2 regions of the Enterobacter chengduensis genome follow, and region 2 is predicted to be linked to the other one. Evidence: predicted binding sites of a transcription regulator. Region 2 holds the regulator's gene; the other holds the start of a gene.
What was found. The regulator PhoB, encoded in region 2, activates phosphate uptake and scavenging genes when phosphate is short. The targets are predictions, from matches to a motif close to CTGTCATAAAACTGNCNNAT.
Positions count from the first base shown of each region.

Region 1: the regulator PhoB is predicted to act here: its motif matches at 4,014-4,033, upstream of FY206_RS08130 (phosphoethanolamine transferase).

Region 1 covers NZ_CP043318.1:1,638,874-1,646,210, forward strand. Annotated here, with positions in the region: gene dps (DNA starvation/stationary phase protection protein Dps) at 1-17, opposite strand, end outside; gene rhtA (threonine/homoserine exporter RhtA) at 317-1,204, opposite strand; gene ompX (outer membrane protein OmpX) at 1,559-2,077, shown strand; gene FY206_RS08130 (phosphoethanolamine transferase) at 2,196-3,779, opposite strand; gene mntS (manganase accumulation protein MntS) at 4,063-4,191, opposite strand; gene mntR (manganese-binding transcriptional regulator MntR) at 4,375-4,848, shown strand; gene FY206_RS08145 (anion transporter) at 4,845-5,954, shown strand; gene FY206_RS08150 (HlyD family secretion protein) at 6,056-7,150, shown strand; gene FY206_RS08155 (DHA2 family efflux MFS transporter permease subunit) at 7,147-7,337, shown strand, end outside.
Region 2 covers NZ_CP043318.1:1,212,322-1,219,658, forward strand. Annotated here, with positions in the region: gene sbcC (exonuclease subunit SbcC) at 1-3,047, opposite strand, end outside; gene sbcD (exonuclease subunit SbcD) at 3,044-4,249, opposite strand; gene phoB (phosphate response regulator transcription factor PhoB) at 4,437-5,126, shown strand; gene phoR (phosphate regulon sensor histidine kinase PhoR) at 5,148-6,443, shown strand; gene brnQ (branched-chain amino acid transporter carrier protein BrnQ) at 6,853-7,337, shown strand, end outside.

The sequences.
Region 1 (7,337 bases), 430 kb from region 2:
AGTTTAGCGGTACTCATAATCTCATATCCTCTTGATGTTTATGTCCCAGGTAATTACGGGACTAAGTATAGCACCGGATTTTTTATCTGCGGTTTGGCTGTGCCTATCGGTTTAATAGCGAGAAGGATGTTGAGAATTTAATGCATTGATATTTATCGATAATTTTAAAGTTGATACAGATCAATCTTAATTTCAGGCTGGGGGAAGTCAATTCAGAGGGATATTTTGAAACGGGGCAAAGTATGTAAGAAATTATAACGACCGTCTTTCTGGCCTTTATTCTGCATGGCGTGGAGGCCATGCAGAATATATGGCCTTAGCGGATATCCACCTTCTCAACTTTAGGTTCCGGGCGCATGGTGAGCGTCGAGCCCATGGATGCCGCGATAATCGAGCAGAGCGCCAGCGTCTGGGTTAATGTCAGGGTTTCGCCAAGAAATACCATCCCGGAGATGGCGGCTAGCGCAGGCTCCATGCTCATCAGGGTGCCAAAGATGCGTGTCGGCAAACGCGTAAGGGCAATCATCTCCAGAGAATAGGGGAGTGCGGTAGAGAGGATCGCGACCGCCAGTCCGATGGGCATGACGGACCATTGCCAGATAGATTCGGTCGCCTGCGCCATGCCGATGGGCACAAATACGATAGCCGCAATCAGGGAACCCAACGCCACCGTTGCCGGACCGTGCTCTTCGCCTGCACGCTGGCCCGTGAGGATATAAACGGCCCAGCAGGCGCCTGCTCCCAGCGCCAGGGCTGCACCCGTCAGATCAATCTCAGCGACGCTCTGGCCCAGGGGAAGCAGGAACCATAACCCCAGAACGGCTAACACGACCCAGATAAAATCGACCGGACGTCGGGAGGCGAAAAGCGCCACCGCCAGCGGGCCGGTGAACTCCAGCGCGACGGCAATACCCAGCGGTATCGTCTGGATGGAGAGGTAAAACAGGTAGTTCATCGCCCCCAGGGAGAGTCCATAAAACAGCAGGGGTAAACGCTGCTCCTTTTTGAAGCGCAGACGCCAGGGTTTGAAAATAATCACCAGTATTGCCGTGCCCAGCGCGATACGCAGGGCGGTCACCCCGGGCGCGCCAACCAGCGGGATAAGCGATTTTGCAAGCGAAGCGCCGCTTTGGATGGACAACATGGCAATCAGTATGACTGCGACCGGCAACCAGACCGACGACGTGCGGGATAACCCAGGCATCCTTTCTCCTGTCAGCTTATGTCAAACGAGGTAAAGGTTGCAGTGTAAAGGAAATATGCGGTAACGGTTGAGGCGCTGTTGAAAAAAATCCGCGTGAAATCCGTAAAATGGTTAAGCGCTGGTGGATTTATCGCCTGTCAGATTAGGAATAATCTGGATGAATGTCGCTGCGCAGACGCGCACTATGCGCATTTAGTAGTGAAAATTGTATGTGATTTGAAAGAGATAGCTGATGCTGGAAACGTTCTGTTACAGGAAAAGTTTTATTAGACATCACGAATCACAAAGAGTTTCGCAAATTTTTTTGATATATTTAAAACTTACGGACTTACTTGGATCACATTTGAGGTGGTTATGAAAAAAATTGCATGTCTTTCAGCACTGGCCGCTGTACTGGCTGTTTCCGCAGGTACCGCTGTAGCGGCGACTTCTACTGTTACTGGTGGTTACGCTCAGAGCGACTATCAGGGCGTGATGAACAAAGCTAACGGCTTCAACCTGAAGTATCGCTACGAGCAGGATAACAACCCACTGGGCGTGATCGGTTCTTTCACCTACACCGAGAAAGATCGTACTGACAACGGCGCGTACAACAAAGGTCAGTACTACGGTATCACTGCTGGTCCAGCTTACCGTCTGAACGACTGGGCAAGCATCTACGGTGTTGTAGGTGTTGGCTACGGTAAATTCCAGCAGACCGAAAACCAGGGTCTGAACCGCACTGCAAGCAACAGCGACTACGGCTTCTCCTATGGCGCAGGCCTGCAGTTCAACCCAATCCAGGACGTTGCTCTGGACTTCTCCTATGAGCAGAGCCGTATCCGCAACGTTGACGTTGGCACCTGGATCGCGGGCGTAGGTTACCGCTTCTAATCACTTCGGTGATTAAATAAAAAATCCGCCCATGTGGCGGATTTTTTTTTGTTTATTCCCCTCCCGCAGTGGGGAGAGGGAGCCGACTGTGCTGGCATCGGTCCGCACGAGACGGCAATTACTTACTCTTAATATCAAAAATATCCGTACCCAGATGGTTGTAGTCAACTTTCTGTAACTTAAAGTTGGTAACGTAAACTGGGGGAGCTTTCTTATTAGAGACAAACGGGTAAGCATTTTTTATCTGCTCGGCCGTAATCCCCGTCCACTGCGAAAAGAACTGCAGGAAATCATTTGCCGAACGACGCGCTTTAATAACGCGATGCGTTTTATCGTCACTCGACAGCACCATAAACGGCACCTGGAAATTCTGCTGGAACTTGTCATCGTGCGCCAGATACTGCACCTCTTTGCCGCGTTCCTTAAACGCCAGCCCGTGATCCGAGAAATAGACCATTGAGAAGCTGTCGCCCGTGTTGCGTAGCTGATCGTACAGCTTGCTGAGCAGGTCGTCGGTTTGCGTCATGGTGTAGAGATAACAGGACGTCTCTTTGGACTGCACGAACTCCGCGTACTTGCCGCCGGTCCGATCGCAGGCCTGCGGGTGAGACCCCATCAGATGCAGGACGATCAGCTGAGGCTGGGTGCGCGGGGTGGCGAAGACCTGGGCCGTCATCTTCAGCAGCGCCTCATCTTTGGTGTTTTTGTCGGCTTCAAAGTCACCGTTTTTCAGGAACTGCACTTCGTCAGCCCGTTTGGCGATGCTGGCGATAGCCGTATCGTATTCACCAATTTGCCCCTGATTGGAGAACCACCAGGTCTGGTAACCGGCGCGGTTTGCCAGGGTGACAAAATTATCCTGATACTGAGGTTTACCGTCGACGACCCGGTTAAGCGTCAGGCCGAGCGATTTCTGCGTTGAGCCGCTGGCCGCGACATAATCGGTAAACAGCGTGCCTTTGACCGAACTCGCAAACGGGGTGTTATCCCAGTGGCCGCCGAAGGCCCCCATGGCATCGCGACGCGCGCTTTCGCCAATCACCACCACGTAGGTGTGATATTTCGGCTTAACGGCCAGCACGTTCCAGGTGTCTTTCATATTGGAAAGCTCAGCCATGCGCGCCTGTTCGTCGAGAACCTCTTTATTATTCACCACGACGTCTTTCACGAAGCGGAATACCGGATAGCCGATGTTAATAAGCCTTAGCTTACCGTCCCAGGGAATATTCTGGATGGGGGCGACGAACGCCACGGCAACGCTGAATACCAGACAGAGTAGTTCGATCTTACCCCAGGATTTTTTCTCGCCCGGCTGGCGGCGGATGGCGATAACGCCCAACGCGAAGATAAAGAGCCCCACCACGTAGCTGTACCACGGGAAGATCGTCAGGATCTCCGTCGACTCTTCCATATTGGTCGAGTGCAGCGCCAGCAGGGTATTAAAGTTTGGCGAGCCGTAGGCCTGACCAAACGGGAAATAGAGCGCAGCAACCAGCGAACAGATCCCGATTAACGCTTTTTGCACGCGCGGCGCAGAGCGCCAAAGCACGTGCAGAATGCAGGTGAAGGCCACCGCGTAGAGCAGACTAAAGGGATAACCCAGCGCAAAGTTAATCAGTAATGACTGCAAAAAGTAAAACCCCGTCCACGGGCTTAAGGCCCGGCTGCGGGTCACAACGGTATCTATCAGGGTTACATTCATAGGTCACTATCATGGATGAAAACGCCATGTGCTCACCCTGGCGTCAAGGGTCATAACCTGCCTGACAGTGCGTGGAGAGGGAATGAGGGTCCGCTTCAGCGAGCCGCAAATTGTGCAGGGCTGCAAGAAGATAGTGCGAGCGCTAAAGAATATCAACAGTTGCTAAGCAGATGTTTTGCGAAGGGGATTGCAAATCCGTAAAAAAAAACGGGAATAGGGCGGCTGGAAGCCAGTTTACTGCGGGTTTGTGACGGAAAAATGAAGCGGCGTACCGCAACGCCGCTTAGTGGGATGGTTTGTCGTCCTGATGCGGTTTGTTGTTAAACATATCGCACAGCATGTTCAACAGCATTAAGCGCACTTTAAAGGGTGAGTGGGTAAACACGGTCATGCACCTCTTGAATTCGTTCATAAGCCCTCCTGAGTTTTGATCCCTTCGATCCGTGAAGGGTGACTGCATTACATACAGATATAGCACAGGCTATATTGTATAGCTATGGCTATTTCGTTAATTTTTTGTGCTTGCTTAGGGATGGTTTACAATGTGCGCTCTCGATACCGGGCGCTGGAAGCGTCACCCCACTGAGGAAGTACAATGAACCGTCGCGCAGGTAAGCCAACCATTAAAAAAACGACGCAGCTGGTGAATGTTGAAGAACATGTCGAAGGTTTTCGTCAGGTCCGTGAAGCGCACCGGCGTGAACTGATTGATGATTATGTTGAACTCATTTCCGATCTGATTCGTGAGGTTGGGGAAGCGCGTCAGGTCGATATGGCCGCCCGACTGGGGGTTTCGCAGCCGACTGTGGCTAAAATGTTAAAACGCCTGGCCTCCGTGGGCTTAATTGAAATGATCCCCTGGCGCGGCGTGTTTCTGACGCCGGAAGGGGAGAAACTCGCGCAGGAGAGCCGCGAGCGCCATCAGCTTGTCGAGAATTTTTTACTGGTGCTGGGCGTCAGCCCGGAGATCGCCCGCCGGGATGCGGAAGGCATGGAACACCACGTCAGCGAAGAGACGCTGGTGAAGTTTCGCGAATTTACCCTTAAATATGGTCCCTCCGCTGAATGAAAATCCCTGGACTGCAGGCCCTGGCACGCGATCGTTTCTTCCATCTCTTACTCATCATTGGCGCAGGGTTAAGCCTCTTTGTGCCGTTTGCCCCACACGCCTGGCCCGCCGCGATTGACTGGCGGACCATCATTACCCTGAGCGGCCTGATGATGCTCACCAAAGGGGTCGAGCTGAGCGGCTATTTTGACGTGCTGGGCCGTAAAATGGTGCGTCGCTTTGCCACCGAACGCAGGCTGTCCCTGTTTATGGTGTTCTCCGCCGCGCTGCTGTCGACGTTTCTGACCAACGACGTGGCGCTGTTTATCATCGTGCCCCTCACGCTTACGCTGCGTAAGCTGTGCGAAATCCCGGTCAGCCGGCTGATCATCTTTGAAGCGCTGGCCGTCAATGCCGGCTCGCTTCTGACGCCAATCGGCAACCCGCAAAATATCCTGCTCTGGGGACGGTCCGGCCTGTCGTTCGCCGCCTTCACCTGGCAGATGGCCCCGCTGGCGCTGGTGATGATGCTGTCGCTGCTGGCGGTATGCTGGTTTGCGTTTCCGGATAAAAAACTGCGGTACCACAGCGGCACGGCGGGCCCGCAGTGGCAGCCGCGCCTGGTGTGGAGCTGCCTCGGGCTATACATCGTCTTTCTGTTCGCCCTGGAGCTGAAGGTTGAGCTGGCGGGCGTTCTGCTCGTCGCCGCAGGGTTTGTCGTGCTGGCGCGCCGCGTGCTGGTCAGCGTGGACTGGACGCTGCTGCTGGTCTTTATGGCGATGTTTATTGATGTGCATCTCCTCATCCAGCTTCCGGTGCTGCAGAACGTGCTGCACGGGGTCAGCGCGCTGTCTCAGCCGGGACTGTGGCTGACGGCGATTGGCCTGTCGCAGTTTATCAGCAACGTGCCTTCCACCATTCTGCTGCTCAACTACGTTCCGCCCGATACCCTGCTGGCCTGGGCCGTGAACATCGGCGGGTTTGGGCTGCTGCCCGGATCGCTGGCAAACCTGATTGCCCTGCGTATGGCTAACGACCGTCGTATCTGGTGGCGCTTCCATCTCTGGTCAATTCCTATGCTGGTCTGGGCCGCGGCGATCGGTTTCGGACTATTCCTTCTCATATAGTGCGCAATTTGTCAGTTTTTCCTGGCAAACGTATAGCAACGTCCTAGCTTTAGTGAACGGCATAGTGTGATGCCGCTCACTGACAGGACCGTTGCTGAACTATGGCTGAAGATCAAAACCCGCCTGCTGACGAGCAGGACAAAAACAATAATGAGCGTAAGCGCCCGGGCAAAAAACCATTAATTATCCTCGGCATTGTCGTGGTGGTGATGGTCGTTGTGGCGCTGGTGTGGTGGCTTTTAACCCGTAACCAGGAGACGACTGACGACGCCTTTACCGACGGCGACGTGGTGACGATTGCCCCCAAAGCGGCGGGCTACGTCACCGAGCTGCGGGTGCGCGATAACCAGCGCGTGAAAAAGGGCGATTTGCTGGTGGTCATCGATCCGCGCGACACCACCGCGCAGCGCGATCAGGCTCAGGCCCAGCTTGGCCTGGCTATCGCCCAGTTGCATCAGGCCCAGGCGCAGCTGGCGCTCTCAAAGGTGCAGTATCCCGCCCAGCGTGACGAAGCCAAAGCGCAGGTGCTGAAAGCGCAGGCCGATCTGGCGAACGCGCAGGCGGAGTACCGTCGCCAGCGCGGCGTCGACCCGCGCGCGACCACCCAGCAAAGTATTGATTCCGCGAACGCCCAGCTGCGTAGCGCCCAGGCGGGCCTTGCCAGCGCGCAGGCGCAGCTGGAAGTGGCGGAGCAGGTACAGCTGCAAATCCGCCAGCAGGAAACCAACGTTGAAGCGCGGGAGCGTCAGGTTGAGCAGGCAAAGGCACAGCTGGAAACGGCTAACCTGAACCTCTCTTACACCGAAGTCCGCGCCCCGTTCGACGGGTTTGTCACCAAACGCAACGTGCAGCCCGGCACGCTGGTGCAGGCGGGCACCGCGCTATTCTCGCTGGTTTCCACGAACGTGTGGGTAGTGGCGAACTTCAAAGAGTCCCAGCTCGAGCGCATGAAGCCCGGCGACAAGGTCACGGTGTCCGTCGACGCGTGGCCTGACATGGCGCTTGAGGGCCACGTTGACAGTATCCAGCAGGGCAGCGGCTCGCGCTTCTCTGCCTTCCCGGCAGAAAATGCCACCGGTAACTTCGTCAAAATTGTGCAGCGCGTGCCGGTGAAAATCGTCATTGATAAAGGACTCGATGCCAACAAACCGCTGCCGCTGGGGCTGTCGGTGGCGCCGAAGGTGACGGTCGAATGACGGATCACAGCCACGACAGCTGGAAACCCGCCAGCAATCCGTGGGCGGTGGCGATTGTCGTCACCCTGGCGGTGTTTATGGAAATTCTGGACACCACCATCGTCAACGTGGCGCTGCCCCACGTGGCGGGGTCGCTCTCGTCCAGCTATGACGAATCTACCTGGGTATTAACCAGCTATCTGGTGGC
Region 2 (7,337 bases):
TTCATCGCCTCTACGTGGCTGATCACGCCGATGGTTTTCCCGGTGGCGTTCAGCGCGTCGAGCGCATCCAGCGCGGTATCCAGCGTTTCGCTGTCGAGCGTGCCGAAACCTTCATCCAGGAACAGGGAATCGATCCGCGTTTTATGGCTCACCAGGTCAGAAAGGGCCAGCGCCAGCGCCAGGCTGACGAGGAAGCTCTCGCCGCCGGAGAGGGTCCGGGTATCACGCACCGCATCCGCCTGCCAGGTATCGACCACTTCCAGCTCCAGCGCGTCGCTGGCCTTGCGCTGCAATAAATAACGCCCGTGCAGACGGTTAAGCTGCTGGTTAGCAAGCCAGACAAGATTGTCCAGGGTCAGTCCCTGGGCGAACTTACGGAACTTGTCGCCGGTGCTGGAGCCGATAAGCGCATTCAGATAACCCCAGTCGTCGGCCTGGCGCGCGGCCTCTTCAATTTGCTGCATCAGCGCCAGCCGATGCTGACGGTTATCGCTGTCCTGCTTAAGCTGCTGGCGGATCTCACCCTGATGCGTCGTGTTCTCGCGAAGCCGCTGCGCCAGCTGCTGCAGCCGGCTTTGCAGCGCAGGGGCATCGGCGTCGAGGCCTTCCGGCCGCAGGGCCAGATGCGCCTGCAGCTGCTGGTTAGCCTGGCCGCACAGCGCCGCGGCCTGCTGGGTCTGGTTTTCGAGCGACTGCTTCATCTGTTCGAGGTGGCGAATGGCGCCGTCATCCAGCAGGGCGGCAAGGAACGCGTCCCGATCGGCAAAGCAGCTCGCCGCGAGCGCCGCGGTGAACTGCGTCTGTGACTGATGCAGGCGCTCTTGCTCCAGCTTTTCCTGCTGCTGCTGCGCGGCGAGCTGGCTTTGCAGCGACACGCATTCGTCGTGGACGTCGCGCCAGCCGTCAGGAATGGCCGGTTCGGCTTCTTCGCCGTTCGTTGCCGGAAGCGTGTCGAGCAGCGGCTTCAGGGCGCCTATACGTTCCTGCAGCACGCCGTGCTGGGTTTGCTTCTCCTGCCACTGCGCGAATTCCGCTTCGCGGGCGTGCAGCCAGGCGGCTTCGCTCCCCGCTTCGGGAACGCTAAGCGACAGCGCGAGCAGGGTGTGCTCCAGCGCCTGGCGCGTGGCCGCCAGCTGCTGCTGGTGCTGCCGCGCCTGCGCCTCCTGCTCGTGCAGCTGGTTTTGCAGGGTGAGACGCTGGCTAAGCTGATAAAGCTGACGTTCGTAGCGTTCCTGTTCGTTCATCCATGGCGCAATATCTTCCTGAATATTAAGCGCTATATTCAGAGAGGCGCAGGCCGCCATCCACTCTTTAGTGAGCGCTTGCTCTTCCTGAGAGAGCGTCTGCGCGTCGTCTGTCTCGCGCTGAATTTGCTGGGTCAGGGCATTCACCTGTCCCAGCACCAGCAGGCCTTCCTCTTTAAGCGCGGCCACCTCTTTTTCCAGGGCATCTCGCCGACGCTGGTTATCCGTCAGCTCAAGCGACTGATACTGCTCAACGGCGGGATGCTCGCTGGAGCCGCACAGCGGACAGGGTTTGCCTGCCTCAAGCCGGGAACGATAGCTTTCCAGATCTTTAATCGTCGCTTCACGTTCGCACAGGGCCTTCAGGTCCAGATAGTGCTGGTGTTTCTCTTTGTACTGCTGGCGGCGTAGCGTCAGCGTTTCATTAAGCGTGTTCTGCTCCGCCCGAGCTTTCTGCACGCTTTCACCGCTCTGGCGCAGGCGCTTTTGCAGCGGCTGATAGCGGGCATGCAGCGACGTTAGCCGCTGGCGCAGCGGGCGTGTTTCGGCCTGCTGCTCCATGGCCGCGCTGACCTCATCCGCCGTCAGGGTCAGCGTATTTTCCGGCATCTTTGCCAGCTTGTGACGTAATTCATTCATCCGCGCAGCAAGCGAGGCCAGCTGCGCGTTATCGCGGTTCAGCTGCGAGAACTGGGCGCGCCAGCCGGCAATCTCCTGGCCCAGCAGGCGATAGCGTTCGTGCTCCGCCAGCCACTGCGCGAGCGCCGTCAGTTCGGCCTGAAGCTGCTCGTGGTCACGCAGGGCGGTATTGCGGATACGCGAACGCAGTGCGGTTTTGGCCTGTAAGCGAGTATTTACTTCAACAATTCGCTGCCGTGTTTGCGCCAGGCGCGCGGTTTGCTCCTGCTGATGTTCCCAGAGTGGACGAAGCTGGGCGGTGGGCAGCGCAAGCTGGAGCTTTGCCAGCTCTGGCGCCGCGTTCGTCAGCGCCTGCTGCGCCTGCTGCTGCATCGCGGTAACGCGCTGTTGCTCCAGCACGAGCTCATCATGACGCGTAAGCCACTGAAAATGTTTCTGTTGGCTTTGCTGCTGTTCCAGCAGGGTTTTCTCTTCGTCAGTAAGTGCCTGCAAACTTTGCTGTAACTGCTGCTGCTGTTCTTCGCTGAGCAGCACGACGCCCGCCGCCTGCGCCTCGCACTTTTCCAGCACGCTGCGGGCCGCTTTGTGTTTTTCAAACACCATGGCGGAAATCTGGCCGTAGATTTCGGTGCCGGTCAGCTCTTCCAGCAGCTCGGCACGATCGCTCGGTTTGGCGTTGAGGAAGGCGGCAAACTGCCCCTGGGAGAGCAGCATCGAGCGGGTAAAGCGGCCATAGTCCAGCCCGGTGAGCGCGGCGGTTTGCTCCAGTTTGTCCGTCACCTTATCGGCCAGAATTTTGCCGTCTTCGCAGCGCGCCAGCTCCACGCGCGGCGCCTGCAGGTTCCCGTCCGGCTGGTTGCGCGCCCGGTTCTGGCTCCAGAAGGCGCGATAGGCGGTGCCTTTAACCTCGAACTCCACCTCCGCCAGGCACTCGGCGGTGTCGCGCGTCATCAGGTCGTTTTGCGCCTGAGAGACCTTCTGCAGCCGCGGCGTTTCGTGATAAAGCGCCAGGCAGATGGCGTCGAGCAGGGTGGTTTTGCCTGCCCCCGTCGCGCCGGTGATGGCAAACAGACCGTTGCTGGCAAACGGCTCGGCGGTGAAGTCAATTTTCCACTCGCCCTTGAGGGAGTTAAGATTTTTCAGGCGCAGGCTCAGAATTTTCACGCGTTTTCTTCCTCATCATTGAGCGCATGCAGGGTATGGTTGAACAGTTCGCTAAGCCTTGCGCGCTTCGCGTCGTCAATTTCCTCCTGCGAGAGCCTGCGTTCAAATACCTCTTCCACCCGCAGTTCGCTGAGCGTTTCCCGCTGGGCGCTTAACAGAATTTTCTCGCGCTGCTCGCGGCTGCGGCGCACCAGTAACACCTCTACCGGCAGGTCTTCGGTCAGGGCCTGGATTTTTCGCTGCATATCGTGCAGGTAGTCGTCGGTGGTGATTTCGATATCCAGCCAGACGGGCGGGTTAAGCGATGCCCCGCGCCACTGCTCAAGCTGGGCGGTAATGGCGTCGAGATCGCCTTTCAGCACCGCCAGCGGCTGGGTAACGGGCACCTCCAGCGTCTCGACGGCGGCGAGTTTGCCCTCGCTGAAGCTCACCAGATGGACGGATTTGGCTTTGCCCGTCTCGTCAAAGCTGAGCGAAATAGGGGATCCGCAGTAGCGAATGTGCTCGCTGCCGCCGATAACCTGGGCGCGGTGAATATGCCCCAGCGCAATGTAGTCCGCTGGCGGAAAGTTTTGCGCCGGAAAGGCGTCCAGCGTGCCGATATAGATGTCACGCACGGCGTCACTTTTACTGGCCCCGACGGTGGTGAGGTGCCCGGTTGCAATCACCGGAATTGGCCGGTCGCCCCGCAGGGCACAGGCATCGGCGTGCTGCTGGCGATAGTAGTCGGTGATGGCCTGTAATAAATGCTGCTGCTTTTCCGCGCCCGACAGCCCGGCCTGGCTTTGCACGATATCGCGCGGACGTAAAAACGGGATGGGACACAGCACCGCACCCGGCGAGCCGTCGCGCTTTTTCAGGATCTGCGGAGGGTGCCCGGCGCTGGCCACTACGGTAGTATTGAGAAATGCCAGGATGTCGCGGGACTCGTTGAGCGTCGCGACGGAATCGTGGTTGCCCGCGACAATCACCAGATGACAGCCGGTTTGCTGCAGATTCACCACGAAGCGGTTATACAGCTCCCGCGCATAGCTGGGGGGAGAGCCGGTATCAAAGATGTCACCCGCCACGATAATCGCGTCCACCTCGTGCGTCTGTGCCGTTTCCAGCAGCCAGTTCAGGAACGCTTCATGTTCAGCCGCACGGCTTTTGCTGTAAAAATTTTGGCCCAGATGCCAGTCCGAGGTGTGAAGTATACGCATAGCGGTTCCGTGGCAAAAAAGAGAAAGCAGGATTATAAACGTTCAGAGAAGGGAAAATAACCGCTGTAATAAAACAACAGTTTGCCCGCTAACGTGGTACTGTTTTTCATAAATCTGTCATAAATCTGACGCATAATGGCGCCGAATTACAAACTTGTAACGTAAATAAGATAAGACAGGGCAAAGTATGGCGAGACGTATTCTGGTCGTAGAAGATGAAGCTCCAATTCGTGAAATGGTGTGCTTCGTGCTCGAGCAAAACGGCTTCCAGCCGGTTGAAGCGGAAGATTATGACAGCGCTGTGAACCAGCTGAATGAACCCTGGCCCGATCTGATTCTGCTGGACTGGATGTTGCCCGGCGGCTCCGGACTGCAGTTTATCAAACACCTCAAGCGTGAAGCGCTGACCCGCGACATTCCGGTTGTGATGCTTACGGCGCGCGGAGAAGAAGAGGATCGCGTGCGCGGTCTGGAGACCGGCGCGGACGATTACATTACCAAACCGTTCTCCCCAAAAGAGCTGGTGGCCCGCATTAAAGCCGTGATGCGCCGCATTTCGCCGATGGCGGTGGAGGAGGTGATTGAGATGCAGGGACTGAGCCTTGACCCCACGTCGCACCGCGTGATGACCGGCGAAAATCCCCTCGACATGGGGCCTACCGAATTTAAGCTCCTGCACTTCTTTATGACCCACCCGGAGCGCGTGTACAGCCGCGAACAGTTGCTGAATAACGTCTGGGGAACTAACGTGTATGTCGAAGACCGTACGGTTGACGTCCACATCCGCCGCCTGCGAAAAGCGCTGGAACTGAGCGGCCACGATCGCATGGTGCAGACGGTCCGCGGCACGGGTTATCGTTTTTCGACCCGTTTCTGAACAATGACAGGAGTGTGACGCGTGCTGGAACGTCTGTCATGGAAAAGGCTCGTCTTTGAACTGATCTTATGCTGTATTCCGGCCTTCATTCTGGGGGCTTTTCTTGGGCACCTGCCGTGGTTTCTGCTGGCGTCGGTCACCGGGCTGCTGATTTGGCATTTCTGGAACCTGCTGCGCCTCTCGTGGTGGCTATGGGTTGACCGAAGCATGACGCCGCCGCCGGGAAGCGGCAGCTGGGAGCCGCTGCTGTACGGTCTGCACCAGATGCAGATGCGTAATAAAAAGCGCCGCCGCGAGCTGGGAAGCCTGATTAAACGCTTTCGCAGCGGCGCGGAGTCGCTGCCGGATGCGGTGATCCTGACCACCGAAGAGGGGACGATCTTCTGGTGTAACGGCCTGGCGCAGCAGCTGCTGGGCCTGCGCTGGCCGGACGACAATGGTCAGAACATCCTCAACCTTCTGCGCTATCCCGAGTTCACGCTGTATCTGAAAAAGCGTGATTTTAGCCGCCCGCATAACCTCAAGCTCAATAACGGTCGTCATCTGGAAATCCGCGTGATGCCCTACAGCGATAAGCAGTGGCTGATGGTGGCGCGCGATGTCACCCAGATGCACCAGTTGGAAGGGGCGCGTCGCAACTTCTTCGCCAACGTCAGCCACGAGCTGCGTACCCCGCTGACCGTGCTTCAGGGCTACCTGGAGATGATGCAGGAGCAAACGCTGGAAGGCGCGCCGCGTGAAAAAGCGCTGCACACCATGCGCGAGCAAACGCACCGCATGGAAGGGCTGGTCAAGCAGCTGCTGACGCTCTCGAAGATTGAGGCGGCGCCTACGCTTGCGCTGAATGACACGATAGATGTGCCGATGATGCTGCGGGTCGTGGAGCGTGAAGCGCAGACGTTAAGCCACAAAAAGCATCACCTGACCTTTGAGGTCGACAGCACGCTAAAGGTGCTGGGCAGCGAAGATGAACTGCGCAGCGCCATTTCTAACCTGGTGTATAACGCGGTGAATCATACCCCGGAGGGGACGGAGATCGTGGTGCGCTGGCGCCATACCTCAACGGGAGCCGAGTTTAGCGTGGAAGACAACGGGCCGGGGATTGCCCCTGAGCATATTCCGCGCCTGACCGAGCGTTTCTACCGCGTGGATAAAGCGCGATCGCGGCAGACGGGCGGAAGCGGCCTGGGGCTGGCGATTGTGAAACACGCGGTTAATCACCACGAAAGCCGTCTCGATATTCAGAGTACGCTGGGGAAAGGAACCCGCTTCAGCTTCGTTATCCCGGAACGTTTAATTGCCAAAAAGATCGCCTGACGGCAGGCGTGTCATTTTACCTTTCCACGGGTCAGCCATCGCTGGCCCGTTTGCTTTGCAGTCAAGCGAAACGCGAATGAATTTTATACGGCTGACCGTTTTTTGTTCGCATGATTAGCCATGGGTTTTTCTTATAAATAGCGTATTGTTCTGGTGCGTATTTTCATGCTGGCATATTGTTCTGGTTTTGCGATCCCACCTTGCCTTTAAACGTTATAAGCGTTTAAATTGCGCCCCAGATACTGTCAGACCGACTGTATTTGCGTGGTAAATCGAAAAACTATTCTTCTCCACGCCAGGACGGGAGCATATCCCGCTGAAATTGAGCAAATTTTCGGCTGTATCGTCCCGTCAGGGATATCGAAAATCTCAATGTTTTCAACACCACATCCACAGGCAGTAAGGTTTTATGACCCATCACTTAAAATCGCGTGACATCATCGCGCTGGGCTTTATGACATTTGCGCTGTTCGTTGGCGCAGGCAACATCATTTTCCCTCCAATGGTTGGCTTACAGGCGGGTGAACACGTCTGGACCGCCGCGTTTGGTTTCCTGATTACTGCCGTGGGTCTGCCTGTGCTGACCGTCATCGCGCTGGCGAAGGTCGGCGGCGGCGTGGATAGCCTCAGCACCCCGATTGGCAAAGTGGCTGGCGTTCTGCTGGCAACCGTCTGCTATCTGGCCGTAGGCCCGCTGTTTGCCACCCCGCGTACCGCGACCGTCTCCTTCGAAGTGGGTATTGCTCCCCTGACCGGTGACGGCGCGATGCCGCTGTTTATTTACAGCCTGATCTACTTCGCGATCGTGATTCTGGTTTCCCTCTATCCGGGCAAACTGCTGGATACCGTGGGTAACTTCCTGGCCCCGCTGAAAATTGTCGCGCTGATTGTTCT